Regions from separate parts of the Stanieria cyanosphaera PCC 7437 genome, predicted to be linked through region 2. Evidence: riboswitches for the same ligand, from Rfam matches in the RefSeq annotation. Region 2 holds a riboswitch; the other holds the start of a gene.

Region 1 (9,956 bases), 1.8 Mb from region 2:
AAACGAGAATGAAACCCGCTACTTCTGAAACAATTACAGATAGACAATAAATATAGCACTATATATTCATCTCAGTTTTAAATTTTAAATCTGGAGTATTCCTTTAGTTACAGTAGAAAAAAGACAGTCATGTAAACGGCAGATACTAGTAATTGAGCGCCCATCACAGGTAAACCATAACGAAGAAACTTTTTAAAAGAAATTCGTCTACCGTGTAGTTCAGCAATTCCTGCTGCAACAATATTAGAAGAAGCACCTACCAAAGTACCATTACCTCCTAAAGTTGCACCAAACATCATCGCATAAAATAAAGGTAAAACTTCAACGGGTATTTGACCTGCAAAATCGGGAGATAATATTTCTGAACCAACAAAACCAACATTAACTAAATACTGTTTGAGTAAAGGAATCATTGCTACTACTAAAGGAATGTTGGGAACGACACTTGATAACAAACCAACAAAAGCAATTAGTAACAAAGAACCCAAGAAAATATTTTGACCAATTATTACTCCCAAAAATCCTGATAAACTATTGATTACCCCTGTTTTTTCTAGTCCTCCAATTAAAACGAAGACAAACATAAAGAATAGAAGAGTACTCCAATCTACATCTTGAAGAATGTTATTAACAGTATCAATTTTGGTAGATTGCGCTAACCATAAAGCTAAAGCAGCACCCATTAATGCTGTAGCAGGGGGAGGAATTGGAACAGGTAATAATTCACCAATGACAAAAAATAATAGAACAAAGCTAATAATTAATCCACCCAACATTAAGACACGAGGATGATTAATTTTTGGGTGGGGTAAATTTGCTAAGGTGTCTAGTTTTTTATTCCAGATATCTCTAAACAAAAATGGAACTAGTACTACAATAGTGCCTACTGCTAGTACTCCACCTAAACTTAAACGTGATAAATAATCAGTAAAACTAAGATTAACTGCATCTCCTACTAAAAAAGTAGCGGGATCTCCTACTAAAGTGAGTAATCCTGCACTATTTGCTACTAGTACCATCAAAACTAATAAAGGTACAAAATCAACCCCAATTTCCTCGGCAATTGGCGGAACTAAAGGAGCAAGTAACATTACAGTCGTAGCATTTGGTAAAACTGCACAAATGGGAGTAGTTATTGCCACGATTGCAAGTAGAAGTCTCTTTCCTTGTCCTTTAGCAAGGATAACCATTTGAGTACCTAAATAATCAAAAACTTTAGTTGGTTCAAATGCCCTGACTAATACCATAACTCCAAAAAATAAAGCTAGGGTAGAGTAACTTCGACTGATGTATTCTACTGCTTCTGTCAAAGTCATGATGTGAGCAAAAATTAAGACTAAGGCACCTAAAAATGCTGCAATGGTCAGATGAATCTTTTCTGTCATAATTGCTGTAATGACAGCCACAAAGGTCAAGGCGGTAACTAAAGCCGGCATAGTAGATGAAATCATATTTTCTAGAAATTAATGTAATTAAGCAGAAAGTTGACGTAGATAATTTCTACTATTGATACAGATATTGATGAGTATTAATTAACTATTTATCTCTAGTATTTTTTGTATTTACTGAACTTTTACTTGAGCTAATTTAGTTAAAAAAAATAATTAGGAGCAATAATGAAAAACTAATATAAAACAATGCTATTAAGCATAAGGTTGAGCCAAATCAAAATATAAGGCTGTTTTAAACTTAATTGGTCAAGATAATTGTTTGTGGAAGAATTTATACTTAATTCCATTGGCAATGTCTCACAATTAAGCGGTTAGGTACAAAACACAGCAGTACCAATGAGCAAAACTGATGAGTACAAGACATTGCAGAAATGTTGACTCTTCAGTCCACTCTCAATGCCTACGGAGTTAGCTGACGGACTAGAACTGAGAGTTGTTCTTTTTCACAGATTAACAATGAAAATTAGCCCCAGATTATGGTTCCCCCGTTTCTTATAAGCTTAAGTAATTAATTAAAATTAATAGCTTAAGAATTAGGCTGACTTACTGTAACTTCTTAGCAACTATAGCACAATTATTTACAATTAATAAATAACTTTTGTAACCAAGAGCGATCGCTTCTGCGCCAGCGAAGCTGACCGCACCTGCTGCTACTTCGTAGTCGCATATGTGCCTTTTGTTTAGCAAGACTGCTTTTGAAGAGATTAATAACTTGATTAAATCACTAATCTTCTAAACCTGGTCGTGACATAATTAATATTCTTTTTTTATTGAGTTGACGCAACCAAAATCCTCCAAAGACAGCACCAATCAAAGCTATCCATCCTGTCAGTGGTTGTAATAATAAAAAGCCACCAATTCCTAACATTAAACCAAATAATAATAAACTAGCTGCTACAACTTTGAGGAGATCTCTACCTAAATCTTGGGCCGATGGTAAACCAGTCCGTTCTCTTTGACGTTGCCAACCAATTCCTCCTGGACGAACTCGACGATAAAAATTATCAAGGACGGCATCAGTTTCTGGAGGAGTAAGCCACATAACAGTCAACCAAATAATCGCTGTTACCAAGGAAATAAACATTAAACGCCCACCAAAATCAGCAAAAATTTGATTAAAACCAGGAAAAACACTAGTAAATAGTCCAATACTAAATCCACCAATCATTGCTGCTAATTCGGCTGCTGCATTAATTCGCCACCAAAACCAACGCAAAATTAGAACTAAACCTGGACCAGTTCCGATCGCTATCACTAAACGAAAAACTGTGGTAATATCAGTAGCATAAAAAGCTGCGATCGCTCCTAAAACAGTTACCAATACTGAAGCTATTCTTCCTGCCAATACTAATTCAGCTTGAGTTGCATTAGGATGCAAAAAACGCAGATATAGATCGTTAGTCAAGTAAGATGCACCCCAATTAATCGAAGTAGAAACCGTACTCATAAAAGCAGCAATTAAAGAAGCTACCACTAATCCCAACATTACAGGGGGCAAAAAATCTAGCATTAATTTGGGATAGCTTAATTCGGGATCTTCTAAATCAGGATAAATAACAATTGCTACTAAAGCAACAATAATCCAAGGCCAAGTACGGATAATATAGTTCAAAATATTAAAAAACCAAGAAGCTTTTTCTGCTTCAGCTTCATCTTTAGCAGCTATTAAACGCTGTATAAATTCTCCGCCACCGTCACTACGACGAAATGACCACCATTGAACTAATAAATAAGCAGCAAACGTACTAGCAGTAATTCCTGCTGCATCATTCCAACTAAATCCTTGCCACCCTAATTGCACTGGAAAGAATGATAATACATCGATTGCAGTTGCTTGTTGAACTTGTGGTATTAATTCGGCAATACCACCCACATGATTAACTGCGTAGATAGCTACTACTACCGCACCAATTAAAGCTAAGAAAAATTGAAAAAAATCAGTTGTAACTACTCCCCATAACCCAGAAAACCCAGAATAAATCAGCACAAAGATGCTAACTCCGACTACACTCCAAATTTTAAGGTTTTCTCCAGGATTAAAGCCTAAACTTTGCCATAACTGCAATGCATCAACTACTTTAACCATAGCTAACATGGCATAACCAATTCCAATACAATTAATCGGAACTGCAAACAAAAAAGCTTTAGTTGCCCTTAAAACTGCTGCGGTTGTTCCGCCATAGCGTATCTCAGTTAATTCGGCATCGGTAACTATTTCTGAACGTCGCCAAAGTCGGGAAAAGATGTAAATTAAAACAACATGAGAGATGCCAAAACTCCACCATTCCCAATTACCAGCAATACCGCGACTAGCAACAATACCACAGACATAGAGAGGAGTATCAATCGAAAAGGTAGTTGCAGCCATACTTGTTCCTGCTAACCACCAAGATAAAGAACGTCCAGAAACGAAAAAATCAACTAAACTAGTGGCAGCACGACGAGATAAGTACAAACCTATTCCCATCGTAACTAACAAATACAATACAACGATGAGCCAATCAATTAGATGCATTGAAATTAAATATTAGTGCATTTTTGTTTAACGCGATCGATCAGTCTAAGCCTTTCTTCAGTAACTTGATCCATCTTTTCTAATAATTTTAAGATTTGCTTAGTACCAGACGAATCAGCTTTAATTTTGACACGCTCTTCAAATAAATGGGCTTTTTCAAGTAACTTTTGCGAAATTTCTTGGACTACATTAATTGATTTGCTACTAATTTTTAAATTCTGATATTTTCCTGCTTGTTCTCGTAACCTTTTAGCTCCTTGTTCGTATTCTATTTTAATAGTAAAAAGTGGAGCTACTTCTTCAATATAGCGATGCTTTTCAAATTGATAAACTTGATTTTCGTTGTGATAAATTGTTTCTAATAAAGAAGGACAGTCAAATAAATCAACATTAATATCAGCTTGAGCAATATTTTGCTTTAAACCGACCAAATTTAACCCAAAAAAAATCAAATTTACTCCAAGTACAACAATTATCAGAGAAAAAATAAAAGTTAAAACAAAGGTAATTGTAGTTACAGCTAATTTTAAATTATTATATTTGAGTTGGTAAGTATTATTTAAAATAATATCTATAAGTTTAATTAATATAAATATTACTACTAAAGTAAAAGCAAAAACTAGTACTAGGGCAAACATAATTGACCGCTAAAAATTGTTTTTCATCAAGTTTACCCATTATATCTGGACAATTTATCATTGTTTGGAGGTTACTTTACTTTGAGCAAACAATCAATCTTGGACATTAATTAATATCAAGTCCGTCTATTCTATACAAACAGAGGTATTTTGCGAAATTATTTATTGAATTTAGAATGACCATTGAGCAATCGTACTTCATCTAAAAAATTATGAAGCTTATTTTGCCTTAAGTCTAAAGTTATTCCTCAACAAACAAAACGAAGAGAGTGAAAAGATAAACTGCGGTTTTTCAGGGCTTCAGGGTAGTGAATTAAACACAAAAACAATATAGCGTTTTTGATATTGATAAGGTAAATCTCAATCAACTATTAATCATGAAAAATCAACCATCAACCCGTATCTTAAGGTGTATCTCATAGAAGCGAAAACGGTTATAAATAGTTAATTTGAAATCAAAATTGTTTACGTAAAAACAGTTAAGTATTTAAGCATAATTATTTATACATTTTAAATTTCCTCCTGCCCTCTTTCTCCTCCTGAGCGAAGCGAAGGACTACTGCCTTATCTGTACTAACTAATTAATTTTGCCCGACTACTTAATTTAACTAATTTCATCAATTAGGATTAATCAAATACTTCTCAAACATTTAATTGCTGTCAACAATAACAGCTAAACTGGCTTGCTCAAAAGCTCTGCAATTTCTAACTTCATTTCTACAGTGAAACTTGGTTGACTAACTGCTGTTATTTTGGATTGCTCTTGTCGTAAAGTTTGAATGTCTTGTTCTAAATCTCGAATATTTTTAGCCAAAATTCTAAATACTTTGGTATAAACTTTCAGTTCTGCCATAATTCCATGCCTTCAATTCTTGTTTCACAGTAAATATCCTGAAAAAGGATGTTAGAAAAAATTATTTTAACCAAGTTTATTCTGCATATGACTACTTAAGTAATTTGCACATATACAGATGAACATAAATCACAGCTATGAAGTTTTTAATTGAACTTTTTGTAATATTTTGTATATTTACTTAACTTTTAAGAATGTAAGTTATTTAACTAATGAGGCTTTACTGTTATATTTACCAAAATTTATGACCGTCAAACAATTATCGTTGAAAAATCTAAAAATTTGTCGGAGGGTCATCCATGTATAAAGGAATAACACCAACAAATTTATTGCTTTGCAGACAGTTCTATCATCTATAGCAGTACGCTTGCTTTTAGGTTAAGACACACAGAGGTTTCCTCTGAAAGTGTAATCGACTAAGACGGCAACAGAGAACAACATAATTTCCTAATATTTTCCCGTAGTGCTATAACCTCAAAGACAAAATCTTCTTGACATTAATTTAGTTTCAATAGATTTAACTCAAAACAGATAACCAATTTTCTGCTTCTTCCCAACCTAAACCCTTGCGAATGATCATTGGTTCTTCAGTAGTCAAATCTAAAATTGTTGATAATTGAAATCCTGGTTCTACACCATTATCAAGGATAAGATCGACAGATTTATCTAAAACATCAAATAATCTAGCTTTTTCTACGCCAATTGTTGGAAATTCTCCTTCTTGGTTCGGTAGATGAGCCGAAGTAGAAATAATGGGATTGTCTAAAGCTTTTAATAAGTCTTGACACACTTGATGATCTGGTACGCGAATACCCGTAGTTTTTCGTTTTGGACTCATTACTAATTTCGGTACTAATTTGGTGGCAGGAAGTAAAAAAGTATACGCACCTGGAATTAAATGTTTCATAATTCTATAGGCGCGATCGCTTACCCAAGCATATTGAGAAATATTTGATAACGAAGAAGAGATAAAAGTCAGGGGTTTATCATTGGACATTTGTTTAATTTTTCTGACTCGTTCTACCGCAGATTTAGCATTAAGATCGCAACCGATCGCATAAACAGTATCGGTAGGATATAACATTACTGCACCTTTTTTTAAAGCAGTGGCAATTGCTTCAATCGAACGAGGTTGAGGATTATAGGGATTTAGTTCGTAAATAGTAGCCATGTTCAATTCCTAATAATGAGAAAATATGTTTATCAGCTTTGATAATTAAAATCCTTTGAATAGTAGTAATGGTAAAGTGTGTTTATTTAGAATGTCCCACCGGAATCGCTGGTGATATGTGTTTGGGAGCATTGATAGATTTAGGTCTTCCTTGGGAGTATTTAATAGATCGATTGAACAGTCTTAGTATTTCTCAGGAATATCAATTAAGGAGTGAACAAGTTCATCGTCAAGGACAATTAGCAACAAAAGTTCATATTGATTTACAATTAGCAACTAAACATAATCATCATCATGCTAGACATTTACCAGAAATTACACAAATTATTACCACTGCTGGTTTACCACCACGAGTAACTGATTGGAGTTTGCAAATTTTTCACCAATTAGCGATCGCAGAAGGGGCAGTACACGGCATTGCTCCAGAAAAAGTACATTTTCATGAGGTGGGTGCAACCGATGCCATTGTAGATATTGTGGGAACTTGTTTAGGTTTAGATTGGTTGGGAATTGAGCGTTTATACTGTTCGGCTATGCCTACAGGCGGTGGTATGGTTAAAGCGGAGCATGGGTTATTACCCGTTCCTGTGCCTGCGGTTTTAAAGTTATGGGAATTAAGAAAAGTACCAGTTTATAATAATGGTATCAAAAAAGAGTTAGTTACGCCTACAGGAGCAGCGATCGCGACGACTTTAGCGACTCGTTTTGGTGATCCGCCAGCAATGACAATTGAAAAGATTGGTTTGGGTGCTGGTTCTTTAGATTTACCTCTGCCAAATATTTTGCGGTTATGGTTAGGAACTATTGATGAACAAGAAAACACCATTACCAATCAAACGATCACCCAAGAAGAAATTACAGTTTTAGAAACACAAATTGATGATCTTAATCCTCAAGCGATCGCTTATACTTTAGAACAATTATTAGCAGTAGGTGCTTTGGATGTTTTTACTCAAGCCATAGGCATGAAAAAATCTCGTTCGGGTATTTTATTAACTGTTATTTGTCATCCAGAGCAAGCAGTTATTTGTGAAGAAATTATCTTTAGAGAAACTACTACTTTAGGCATTCGTCGCTTTAGTCAACAAAGAAGTGTTTTAGACAGAGAAATTCAAACAATTACAACTCAATATGGTGCAGTTAGAATAAAAATTGCTAGTCAAAAACAAGAACAAGCAAAACAAATTATTAATATTCAACCAGAATACGAAGACTGTGCTAATTTAGCTAGAAAACATCATCAACCATGGCGAATAATCCATCAAATGGCTTTAGACACTTGGTATCGTAATAATCAAGTTAATTAATCAATTATTAGGCATCTTCAAGATATAAATACTAGTAAAATACTAGTTATAGAAATTAACCAGACTAAACTGAAGAAAATAACGTTACTTGCTTCTCTTGAATACTAACGGTAACAGCAGCAGAAGTTTCATTAACTTCATAATTAAAATCTATTCCCGACACAAAATAATGACCTTCCGAAGAACATCTTAATAGAATAGTTTCTGACTTTTGATCATGTTTTAACAGATGTTTAATTCCTAAGAGAATGGCAAAGTATAACTGAGGATTGCGGTCTAAAATACCAAGCGATCGCTCTTCGGCAGAAAATGCTGTTTGATAAAGAGAATTTTGATTCCACTGAGATAGTGGGGGTAAGCGGAGAATATCGCTGCTATTATCTGTATTAGGAGATTGAGTTCCTAATAAAGAACCATTTTGCTGGTTTTTATCAGTAATAGCTTCTATATCTTCAATCAATAACTTAAAAATTTCCGCAGCACTCGGATGAACAGAACAACTCAACCAGCGAGAATCAGTTACGGGGAGTTCAATTAATACTGAAGCTAAAGCAATTAACTCTGAAGCATCTCGATGACAGATATGAATTGCCTCGACTTTTTGTTCTGAGGAGTTGTATAAATACCAGAGTTTGCCAGTTTCATTATAAACTGCTGACCAACCTAATCCCTTAAAATCAAGCGATCGCCATTGGGGAGATAGAAGTGTCCAGGGAGAACCGACTATAGCTAAAGATTTACGAGCGTGCAATCTAAGAGGTAAACGTTCAAAATCAGTTATTTTAATTGTTTCACCACTAGACCAAGCACGAGCTAATTTTTTACCCTGTAATTCTGCTTCTGTCGCGGAAAGAAAACCGGAAGCATCACCTAATACATAGATATCCGGACGACCAATTACATTAGCTTGTTGAAGATCGAGGTCTAAAATTGTTTTAGTCTTGCCATCTATTTCGGGTAAATTCAACTCTGGTACGCCGTCATATAGTAGATGATCGAAAGAAATAGTTTCTAATTTACCTCGAACTTTAATTGTTAAATTATTGGGTTTACATTCTTGAATTTTGGCAGGAACGATAATTTTAATACCTCTTTTTTCTAATTCTCGTCGAAAATACTGCCAGGATGGTAAATGAGTAAGTGGGGGATTAGATGTAAATATAACTGTAGTGTCAATACTGCGATCTGCTCCGCAGGCGCGTACGCGATCGCACGCAATATCGGCATAGGATAAAGAGGCGAGATTGCCTTCAGAAACAATAACTAATTTGCCATCGGTAATTGTCCAAAAATCTTGTAGGGAACAAGTATTTTCTAGCCAAGGAAATTCCTTTATTTGATTGCCTGTAGCTAAAACTAAACGGTCGAAACTTATTTTCTCTCCCGTTTTTAAGAGGATTTCTTTATTTTTTACTGTCGTTACTTCTCCTGAAATGATAGGATAACCAAGTTCTTGGAAACTTTGTTGAGTAATTTGACGCAGAGAAGAAACAAACTGCTGTCCTTGCTCGACTATTGATGTTGGTGTTTGATGACGATAGGCGGTGTAATATTCTGAAGGCATACAGCCATTATTAACGCATTTACCTCCAAAAAAATTATCGCGAGCAACAATTTTGACTTGTTGATAACCGAGACGATGCAAAGCGCGCAGAAAGGAAAATGCAGCAATGCCAATACCAACTACGACAATTGTTTCCTCTTTCCCTATCGAAAGATTGGATTGGGAATTAGTTTGAACTAGTTTTAGGGGATTGGGTATCGTGCTTTGACTCAAATTAAATCTAAGTTTGTAAAATAAACCCCGTTCCCAAATATGGGATAGAGAACAATAAATTTTTTTGGTTATATTAATGCCAATGTCAGCTATTTTAGCTACAACTGAATTATTAAAATTATTATCGAGTAAACTTTTCATATCAAGTTCGTTTTATCTAAACCAAAGTTTTCTGCATCTTTTAAAAAAATATCGGGAAGATTACAAAGCATCTCATCCCATGTACTTTGAGTTTGTAATGCCT
Region 2 (9,956 bases):
CCTTTTACCCGTTTGAGGGCATCAAAACCAAACACGGCAGCAAAATAATGTTGCCAAGCTTGAATCTGAAGTTTGATGTCAGGAATAGGAGTCGAGGGAACTACGGCATGACTCCACATAGTTCCTAAAAATTCTACATAGGGTTGATAATTTGGATCGCAGGCAATTTTTTTAAGGTTGTCAAGAACATCATTACGTCCCATTTGATGTAAACCCCAAAGAAGATTACCAGAATAGTCCAGCATAATCCGAGGATTGCAACCATGATTAACTAATTCAGGAATCCAATCTCCCATGCGACTATAACACCAAGCAAAGACACCAGCATTATGATTATCACCTTCTCCTTGATGTTCAAACATATATTGGAGATTACTAATTAATTCTCCATTTGCCCCTGCGGGAATAGTGGGTTGGTGCATATGAAGAGCGCAGGCAAACCCAGCTTTAATTTGATCCAAGTTTAAATTTGTTTGGGGTAAAAAAATAGGTTCGTTGTGATTTACTATCTGTTCAATTTCTGCTTCCCAACCACAGATATTAGGTAATCCTGATCTTGTTACTTCTAAAACTTTGACAGACTGTGCTGCTGCAATCATGATATTTTCCTTTATACTTACTGTTTGATGGATAACTTTTCCTCACACCAACAGCGAAACTGATCCAGTCCGATGATAAATAACAATACTGCTGAAAATAACTTAAGATTTAATTAAAATTAGCTATTTTCATAACGATGAAGTACAGTCAAGACTTTGGCATTTGTTGATGGTTAATTATTCATCATCGATCGCTCATAACTGATAAATGATAACTGATAACTGCATTATGTCTTCTCCTCCGATTCAATGGTATCCCGGTCATATTGCTAAAGCGGAAAAACAACTCCAAGAACAACTCAAACGAGTTGATGTTGTCTTAGAAGTTTTGGATGCAAGGATTCCTGTTGCTTCCCATCATCCCCAAGTAGCTGATTGGATTGGTGAGAAACCAAGAATATTAGTCTTAAATCGGGTTGATATGATTCCCAACGAAACTAAACAAGAATGGATCACCTGGTTTAAAGAGCGAAGAGAAAAACCCTATTGGACTAACGCTAAAGCGGGAAAAGGAATTAAAGCAGTTAAATATGCTGCTCAAGATGCAGGGGCTGCTATGAATCAACGCCGACGCGATCGCGGTATGCGTCCTCGTGCTGTACGGGCGGTAGTAATTGGTTTTCCTAATGTGGGTAAATCTGCTTTGATTAATCGTCTGGTGGGGCGTAAGGCAGTTGCTAGTGCGCGTAAAGCAGGAGTAACTCGTCAGTTGCAATGGGTGAGAATTTCCGATGAAATTGAGTTATTAGATGCACCTGGAGTGATTCCTTGGCGATTGGAAAATCAACAAGATGCGATTAAGTTAGCTATTTGTGAGGATATTGGTGAAGCTGCCTATGATAATCAACGAGTAGCTGCGGTTTTTGTGGATTTGTTGGTAGAGTTGGGTTTTGCTGAAGTATTACAATCTCGTTATCATCTCGATCCTTTGACTATTACAGGAGAAAGTTTTATTCAAGATTTGGCAGACAAAGTTTATCAAGGAGATAAAGAAAGAGTAGCTCGCCTTTTACTGCATGATTTTCGCACAGGGGCAATGGGGCAAATACCCCTGGAATTACCAAATGAATTTTAGTATGGTTGAGTTTTGAAAGAATTTATTGCATACGCATCTTTAATAGCTAAATTAATCATGCCATCTCCTTGATTAACCAAAGGGTTTTGATTATAACCAATCACAATGCCACTGACGCTAGCTCGAATTATCGATTTATCTTCACCAAAGGCATCAGTAATAAAACCCAATGGTTGTTTTTTTTCTACCTGTTGACCTAAACTTACTTCACGGTGAAAAATTCCCCCACGAAAAGCTCTAATCCATTTACTTTGTCGAATTTCGACTGAAGTAATTGGCGGTGGAAGTTGGGGAAATTGAGCCATCCCCAAATATTGCATCACTCTTAAAACTCCTGTAACTCCTACTTCAATAGCGTAAGGTTCAAAACGTAATGCTTCTCCACCCTCATAAAGTAAAACAGGAATACCTTGATTAGTAGCAGCTTGACGCAGTGAACCATCTCTGGTGATAGCGTGCATCATAATTGGTGCATTAAAAGCTTGAGCGCAACAATAGGTTTCTGAATCTTCTAAATTAGCCCGAATCTGAGGTAAATTCATGCGATGAATAGCTGCGGTATGGAGATCGATTCCATGAGTACTATGCTTAACAATTTCCCTCATAAATAAATTAGCCAACCGAGAAGCTAAAGAACCAGTCTCCGAACCAGGAAAAGAACGATTTAAATCTCTTCTGTCAGGAAGATAACGAGATTGTTCAATAAAACCAAACAAATTAACGATAGGAACAGCAATCAAAGTCCCAGCTAATTTTTCTGGTTGAACTTGTTCGATTACCTGACGAATAATTTCAACTCCATTAAGTTCATCCCCATGAATAGCTGCACTCAACCATAACTTTGGCCCTGCTTGTTTACCATTAATTACCGTAACTGGCAAAGATAACATGGTTTGAGTAGGCAAACGACTGACTGGGATATCTAGTCGACGTAATTGTCCTGGTTCAATAATTTCTTTGGCAATTTCAATTAGATTGACTTCCAATTGTTTTCCTAATTAACTGGTCGTTTTTACAATAAAAACACGGCTTTTGTTAAAACCGCGCAAGAAAGTAATTTATGATTTTACCTTAATATTGAATGCGATCGCGTACCCGTTTGCGAAGTTGCTCGGGATTATTGGTAGGGGAAGCATTTTTGGCAATAAAATCGATAATTTTGCCTGCGACATCCACTTCTGAAGCTGTTTCAATTCCTTCTAATCCCGGAGAAGAATTTACTTCCATTACTACCGGCCCATGATTAGAACGAAGTAGATCTACTCCTGCGACACTTAAACCCATTGCCTTAGCTGCTCTGATTGCTGTACTTTTTTCTTCAGGAGTCAATTTTACTTTTTCTGCTTGACCTCCTCGATGTAAATTAGAACGAAATTCACCTTCTGCGCTTTGCCGTTTCATAGCTGCAATGACTTTACCACCAACGACAAAACAACGTAAATCCGCACCTTTAGCTTCTTTTATATACTCTTGAACTAAAATATTGGCATCTAACCCGCGAAAAGCCTCAATTACTGATTTAGCAGCTTGATAAGTTTCAGCTAAAACTACACCAATTCCTTGAGTACCTTCTAACAACTTAATTACTAAAGGTGCGCCTCCTACAGTTTCAATCAAACCATCAATATCTTGGGTAGCATGAGCAAAGCCTGTTACTGGTAAACCAATTCCTTCCCGAGCCAGAATTTGCAGACAACGCAGTTTATCGCGAGAACGAGAAATCGCCTGAGATTCATTCATGCTAAAAACTCCCATAATCTCAAACTGTCGTACTACTGCCGTACCATAAAAGGTTTTTGACGCACCAATCCGAGGAATAATCGCATCAAAATCTTCCAAAGGTTTGCCATTATACACAACCGATGGTCGATGGGAGGCAATATTCATGTAACAACGCAGATAATTAATCACCCGCATATCATGTCCTTGTTGATCTCCTGCTTCTTTCAGCCGTTTAGTAGAGTAGAGAGAAGGATCTTGTGACAAAATAGCTATTTTCATTTTTTAAATTATTTTTTCTACTCTTACTATTTTTCTGGATGATGATAACTTTGAAGAAAAGATTTTCCTGGATCGACTAAAAAGTGATGACGAATAGCTTGTCGACCTAATAACATCCGAAAACCCATCACATCTCGATTAGTTAAGGTTAATTCAATTTGCCATTGTTGGTCACCTAATTGTACTGTAGTCACAACTACTGGTCGAAGTTGGGCGTGTCCACCAGAATTCCTAATTTGTCGATATTCTAATAATTCTGCTTCTGTTGTCACCGTCTGTTTACTATTTCGCTGATAAGGATGGACTTGAAAACGCAACATTTGTTTCCCATCGCGTCGAAATTCTTCTACGTGAAAAGTATGTAATGCAGAAGAGCGCGCACCTGTATCGATTTTAGCTTTGATTCGGTTGATACCTAGTTCTGGTAGAGCGATCGTTTCGCGCCAACCAATAATTGCTAGCTGTTTAAATTTAGATTCAGGAGAATATGTTTTGTTCTGTTTCACCTGCAATTAATTTTTGGTTGTTAGTTTTCTAGATTGAGCAAGAGTGGCTCTGGTCGAAAGTAATCCGTCACGGTTTGGTTTTTCCTATCTCTCTATCTCCCTAATTCCCTACTATTCTACGATTTTCCCAAGATAGAAACAGCCCAGGCTTTGAAGGGGCAAAGTAAATTAGCCCCACCCCCGGTCGGCTTGTACGCCCCGTCAAAAAAAACTTATTTTCTGCGGTTCTGATTAAATTGAATCATCTGTCGCTATTATAGGAAGAAAGAGAGAATTAGTTTAACTCCTATCAGGGTCACGCGGTGTACCGAGTGACTAAATCCAAGCAAGGTTAAGCTTGCAAAGACAGAATGACCCATACTTTGATTGTTTTTGAGCAACAATATCTGCTCAAACTATTAGTAAGCTAGAAAAATTAAGCTTTTTCTTCTTTCTCGCTTAAGAAAAATCGGCAGATTGGCTGACACCTCTTGAGTAAATTAACGGAAGATTTTCAATAACCTTATTGGATATTCTGTCAAGAAGAAAGAGGTATTAGCCTAAGAACCAATACCTCCAAGTCCCACGAACTGTGAACTGTCAGTCAATTAGTTTTGACTGCTCAACTGACTTAGTCTCACGATATCTAATTTATCCTGAAAAGGCACAAAATTCATGTTAATCATGAGATAATTAAAATATCTTGAACAAAAAAAGTTGGGATTTGATTGTAATTTATTAATATTAAAGACTTAAAAATCATTTAGCTTGGTTCTACTAGTTGTAGTGATTAAAGGTTTAATCAAGCAATTTTTACTAATTGAAAAGAGCGTTTGGCTTGGTAATCGCTGCTTTATTTTAGGCTTGCTCGCCCTTGGCAATTAAAGCTTCTGGATGGCTAGTTCCTATTAAAATTAAACTAGAGTTAATAGTTTATTTTATTTTTATTTAAACAATAATTCCCCAAAAGCTAAAGATATTCTTAAAAAATAGTTAGTTTATAATTACTCAAGAAAACTCAAAATATTTTTTGGTTCTCATGGAGTGTAAAAAAACACTATTGAACCAAAGATTTAAGTTTGTTGAAAATTTTATTAATTAAAAATAAATATTTCCCTACATCAGTTCGATTGATTGCTAACTTCTAGTTTAATCTTCGAGTCTCGGCGAAGTTGAAATCGTGTCTACTAAAATATGAAAGCCAGTAAAACCTTAGATGCTATTGTTATTGCTCCTGAAAAAGGTGAAAAACCGACTAATTTACTTGTCATGCTTCACGGTTGGGGTGCTAATTTGCAAGATTTAGCTCCCTTAGCTCAAATGTTAAATTTACCAGGGTTTGAATATATTTTTCCTAATGCACCTTTTGCTCATCCTCAAGTACCGGGGGGAAGAGCTTGGTATGCTTTAGAAACCAGTGAATATGATGGTTTATTAGAAAGTCGAGCAATTTTATTTGAGTGGTTACAATCCTTAGAATCTAGTACTGGAATTCCCCCAGAAAAAACGGTTTTAGCTGGTTTTTCTCAAGGAGGAGCTATGACTTTAGATTTAGGACTATCTTTTCCTTTTGCTGCTTTGTGTAGTTTAAGTGGTTATTTACATTATCATCCCCACCAACAAGATGTTTTTTTACCTCCAACTCTGATCGTACATGGTAAACAGGACCCCGTTGTTCCTCTACAAGCTGCACAAACAGCTAGAGATGAATTAGCAGCAATTGGATTAGCGATTGAATATCATGAGTTAGAAATGGGGCATGAAATTTTACCATTAGAATTAGATTTAATTAAACAATTTATTACTGCTCAAATTAAAAATTAGTTTTCGTAAAGAATCGTTTCAAAACACAATTGTCCCACTTCAACTAAAGCATCACTAGCAGTTTGATCGGTTTGTGAGGCTGCTGTTAATTGTTTAAATTCTTCTAGAGTATATTTCTGTTGAAACTTTTTGAGTGTACAGTCACATAAAGTTTTTGCTTCTGGTTCAAGTAATCCTTCTTGCATAGAAGTTTTAACGCAATTTTGTAAATATTCACTGATGTATTCTGGTGGATAAGTATTAGTTTGGAGTTGGGATTGATTGTCTTGAGCTACTGCTAGTAAACTATTAATATTAGCTAAAGAAAAAAAACCTAAAAAACTGACTATTAAACTTACCTTGCCTTTCATTGTTTACATCTCTAGATTAACCTTAAATAGATTAGCATTAAGTTACAAATTTGTGAGTTAATTAAGTTCTTAACTTATAATCATAATTAAAAAATTTCGAGCAGATTTTTTTTACTGCCTGCTTAAAATTTAAAGTATAAATTCCTAGTTTGGGTTGAACAAGTTCCTATGCTATTGCCAAACAAAATCATGTTATAATCTCTATTTAAATTTATTTAAGTAAGTCAGCTTAATTTCCTAACTTCAAGGAAAACGGAGGAACCGATTTAGGGGCATATCTCTATAGTTTAGTTAGAGAAGAACATCTCTCAGTTCTAGCCCGTCAGCTAACTTCGTCGGCATTGAGAGGAGACTGAAGGGAAAGCATTTTTTAAGTAATGTCTCAACCTATTTCAGTGCATCCTAATTATTTGACTTGACTCTAAGTTAAATTTCATTTTTTGTACCGATTTTGAGGCATTGCTGATGAAATTACAGGAAATTTAGTTATTAAACTTAAACAATCTCTGAGCAAAATTTATGTTTTGTGGCATTTTGTTGTATGTAAATCTAGAAAAACTGTGAGGTTTTTTATTTTTGGCAAACTGTCGATTGTTTAAATAAGACTTTGTATCATTAAATCATTTCAAAATATAAGAATTCTCACTTTTAAGGCGTTTTGGTCAAGAGTATTTTTATAACTATAGATTGAATGCGGTTCAATCAAGTTGTTTGAATATTTAATACCTAGCTAAAATTGCCTTATAAAAAAAACAACAATGAATCTCAGATTTTCTCAAGATATTGAATCTCTTCTTCAAAGATTGTCTGATCAGCCTCTAACTCTTAGGCAAATTTTGGCAGAAACTTCAGAACGAGGATTTAGTCTAAGTTTAGGTTTGCTGGCGTTGCCTTTTCTTTTTCCTATGCCTCCAGGATTATCTACTATTTTGGGGTTGGGTTGCTTAATTTTGGCAGTCCAAATGGCAATGGGAAGAAAATCACCCTGGCTACCTAAAAAAATAGCTCGATTTGAATTTCCTCGTAAATTCAGTCTAAAACTACTGCACAATGCCAAACGAGTAAATAAATTTTTAGGAAAAGTTGTTCGTCATCGCTGGTTGTCAATTGCAGAAAGTTCTTCTGTCTGGCGAATTAATGGCTTTTGTATTGCCTGGCTAACAATTTTGCTCATGTTGCCAATTCCTTTTACTAACCCTATTCCTGCAAGTGCAATTTTACTTTTAGCAGTGGCTACTTTAGAAGCCGATGGTTTGTTGATTTTCTTTGGCTATGGATTAACCGTATTGAATACTTTATTTTTTGGTTTTATTGGTTATGCCCTTTGGCAAGCACCTCACTTGTTACCCAATTTATTTAGATAAACAACTAATTACCAACTATGAATGTTCCTAAAACTTCCTTCGTTGCTTCTGGTTCAATTCCTGAGATTAGTAAAGATTGGCATACTTTGAACGTTGAAGAATCCTTAGCAATTCTTACCAGTGATTTTAATCAAGGATTAACAGCGAAGCAAATTGAGCAAAGAAAGCAAGCTTTTGGTACAAATGAACTAAAAGAATCTGGCGGTCGCAGTGCTTTAGTAATTTTATGGGAACAGTTTACCAACATCATGTTAGTGATGCTGATTGCCGTGGCAATAGTATCAGCAGTTTTAGATTTTCGTCAAGGCACATTTCCTAAAGACGCAGTAGCAATTTTTGCAATTGTGATTGTCAACGGAATTTTAGGTTATTTACAGGAAAGTCGGGCAGAAAAAGCTTTAGCAGCCCTAAAACGTCTTTCTGCTCCCCAAGTGAGAGTGATTAGGCAAGGAAAAACTACTGAAATTCCTGCCAAGGATTTAGTACCAGGGGATATCATGCTGTTAGAAGCAGGAGTACAAATCGCTGCCGATGGACGTTTGCTAGAAGCCCAAAACCTACAAGTGCGAGAATCGACTTTAACAGGAGAAGCAGAAGCAGTCCTTAAACAAGCTGATGTTATTTTACCTCATGATAGTTCTTTAGGCGATCGCATTAATCTAGTTTTTCAGGGAACGGAAGTAGTTTTAGGCAGAGCTAAAGTAATTGTTACCAAAACAGGGATGGACACGGAAATCGGTCATATCGCTGCTATGATACAGAGTGTAGAAACCGAACCGACTCCTCTACAACAAAGAATGACTCAACTGGGAAATGTCTTGGTAAGTAGTTCTTTGGGTTTGGTTGCTATAGTGGTGATTGGTGGTGTATTACGAACAGGATGGCAGTTTTTTGAACAATTGTTGGAAGTGTCGTTAAGTATGGCAGTTGCCGTTGTTCCAGAAGGATTACCTGCGGTAGTGACAGTTACCTTAGCCATTGGTACTCAAAAAATGGTGCGTCGCCATGCTTTAATCCGTAAACTACCAGCAGTAGAAACTTTGGGTTCGGTAACTACGATTTGTTCCGATAAAACTGGAACTTTGACTCAAAATAAAATGGTAGTGCAGAAAGTTGAGACAGGTTCTTATCACTTTAACGTAACAGGAGAAGGTTATAACCCTGTAGGAGAATTTTTAAGTAAGCAGCATCAGCAACTGCAAACCGAACCAGAAGTTCAACAACTAATGCTTGCTTGTGTAGCGTGTAACGATGCTCTACTACAACAGAAAAAAACCCCCAAACAAACAGAATGGCATATTTTAGGAGATCCAACTGAAGGCGCGTTACTCGCTTTAGCTGGAAAAGCAGGAATTTTTAAAGAAAATCTAGACAGTAAAATGCCTCGGATGGGAGAGTTTCCTTTTTCTTCTGAAAGAAAACGGATGTCTGTGATTGTTGATAACGGAGACGGAACAAGCTCTTACTCCATGTTCACCAAAGGTTCACCAGAATTAATTTTAGAATGTTGCGATCGCATTTTGCTTAAAGACCAGTTAGTTCCAATTACTGCTGAACAAAGACAGCACATTCTAACTGAAAATGACGGCATGGCAAGTAATGGTTTAAGGGTACTGGGTTTTGCTTACAAACCTCTAAGCAGTGTTCCCGACGCAGAAGATCAAGAAAATACTGAACGGGAATTAGTTTGGTTAGGTTTAATTGGAATGCTTGATGCACCTCGTCCCGAAGTTAAAGAAGCTGTCAAACGTTGTCGAAGTGCAGGAATTCGTCCTGTGATGATTACAGGAGATCATCAATTAACTGCTATGGCGATCGCATCGGAACTAGGTATTGCTAGTCCCTACGAGCAGGTATTGACAGGACAAAGATTACAGGCAATGTCTGACTTGGAATTAGAAGAAGCGGTCGATCAAGTAAGTGTGTATGCTCGTGTTTCTCCAGAACATAAACTTCGGATTGTTAAAGCACTTCAAAAACGAGGTAAGTTTGTCGCCATGACAGGGGATGGAGTCAATGATGCACCAGCCCTGAAACAAGCTGATATCGGTATTGCCATGGGTATTACAGGAACAGATGTCAGCAAAGAAGCCAGCGATATGATTTTGTTGGATGATAATTTTGCTACGATTGTGGCTGCGACGGAAGAAGGCAGAGTAGTTTACGATAATATTCGTCGTTTTATTAAATATATTTTGGGCAGTAATATTGGTGAAGTTTTAACGATTGCTGCTGCACCTTTGATTGGTTTAGGTGGT

Evidence for each region. Region 2 has a riboswitch for cyclic di-AMP ahead of STA7437_RS10075 (exopolysaccharide biosynthesis protein). Riboswitches for the same ligand answer to the same signal wherever they lie in the genome.
Region 1: it holds a riboswitch for cyclic di-AMP, as region 2 does, so the genes downstream of both, STA7437_RS01995 (ArsB/NhaD family transporter) here and STA7437_RS10075 (exopolysaccharide biosynthesis protein) in region 2, are expected to answer to the same signal.

The regions. Positions count from the first base shown of each region.
Region 1 is NC_019748.1:468,846-478,801, forward strand. Features, by position in the region: gene STA7437_RS01990 (hypothetical protein) at 1-50, shown strand, start outside; gene STA7437_RS01995 (ArsB/NhaD family transporter) at 108-1,451, opposite strand; cyclic di-AMP (ydaO/yuaA leader) riboswitch at 1,835-1,968, opposite strand; gene STA7437_RS26415 (hypothetical protein) at 1,995-2,138, opposite strand; gene STA7437_RS02000 (sodium:solute symporter family protein) at 2,176-3,966, opposite strand; gene STA7437_RS02005 (hypothetical protein) at 3,972-4,604, opposite strand; gene STA7437_RS02010 (hypothetical protein) at 5,278-5,457, opposite strand; gene STA7437_RS02015 (L-threonylcarbamoyladenylate synthase) at 5,975-6,628, opposite strand; gene larC (nickel pincer cofactor biosynthesis protein LarC) at 6,697-7,935, shown strand; gene STA7437_RS02025 (FAD-dependent oxidoreductase) at 8,000-9,853, opposite strand; gene STA7437_RS02030 (transglutaminase-like domain-containing protein) at 9,850-9,956, opposite strand, start outside.
Region 2 is NC_019748.1:2,302,065-2,312,020, forward strand. Features, by position in the region: gene STA7437_RS10040 (hypothetical protein) at 1-599, opposite strand, end outside; gene ylqF (ribosome biogenesis GTPase YlqF) at 829-1,674, shown strand; gene STA7437_RS10050 (succinylglutamate desuccinylase/aspartoacylase family protein) at 1,671-2,660, opposite strand; gene rimK (30S ribosomal protein S6--L-glutamate ligase) at 2,746-3,675, opposite strand; gene STA7437_RS10060 (ATP-dependent zinc protease family protein) at 3,702-4,181, opposite strand; gene STA7437_RS10065 (alpha/beta hydrolase) at 5,355-5,984, shown strand; gene STA7437_RS10070 (hypothetical protein) at 5,981-6,334, opposite strand; cyclic di-AMP (ydaO/yuaA leader) riboswitch at 6,551-6,690, shown strand; gene STA7437_RS10075 (exopolysaccharide biosynthesis protein) at 7,093-7,698, shown strand; gene STA7437_RS10080 (cation-translocating P-type ATPase) at 7,716-9,956, shown strand, end outside.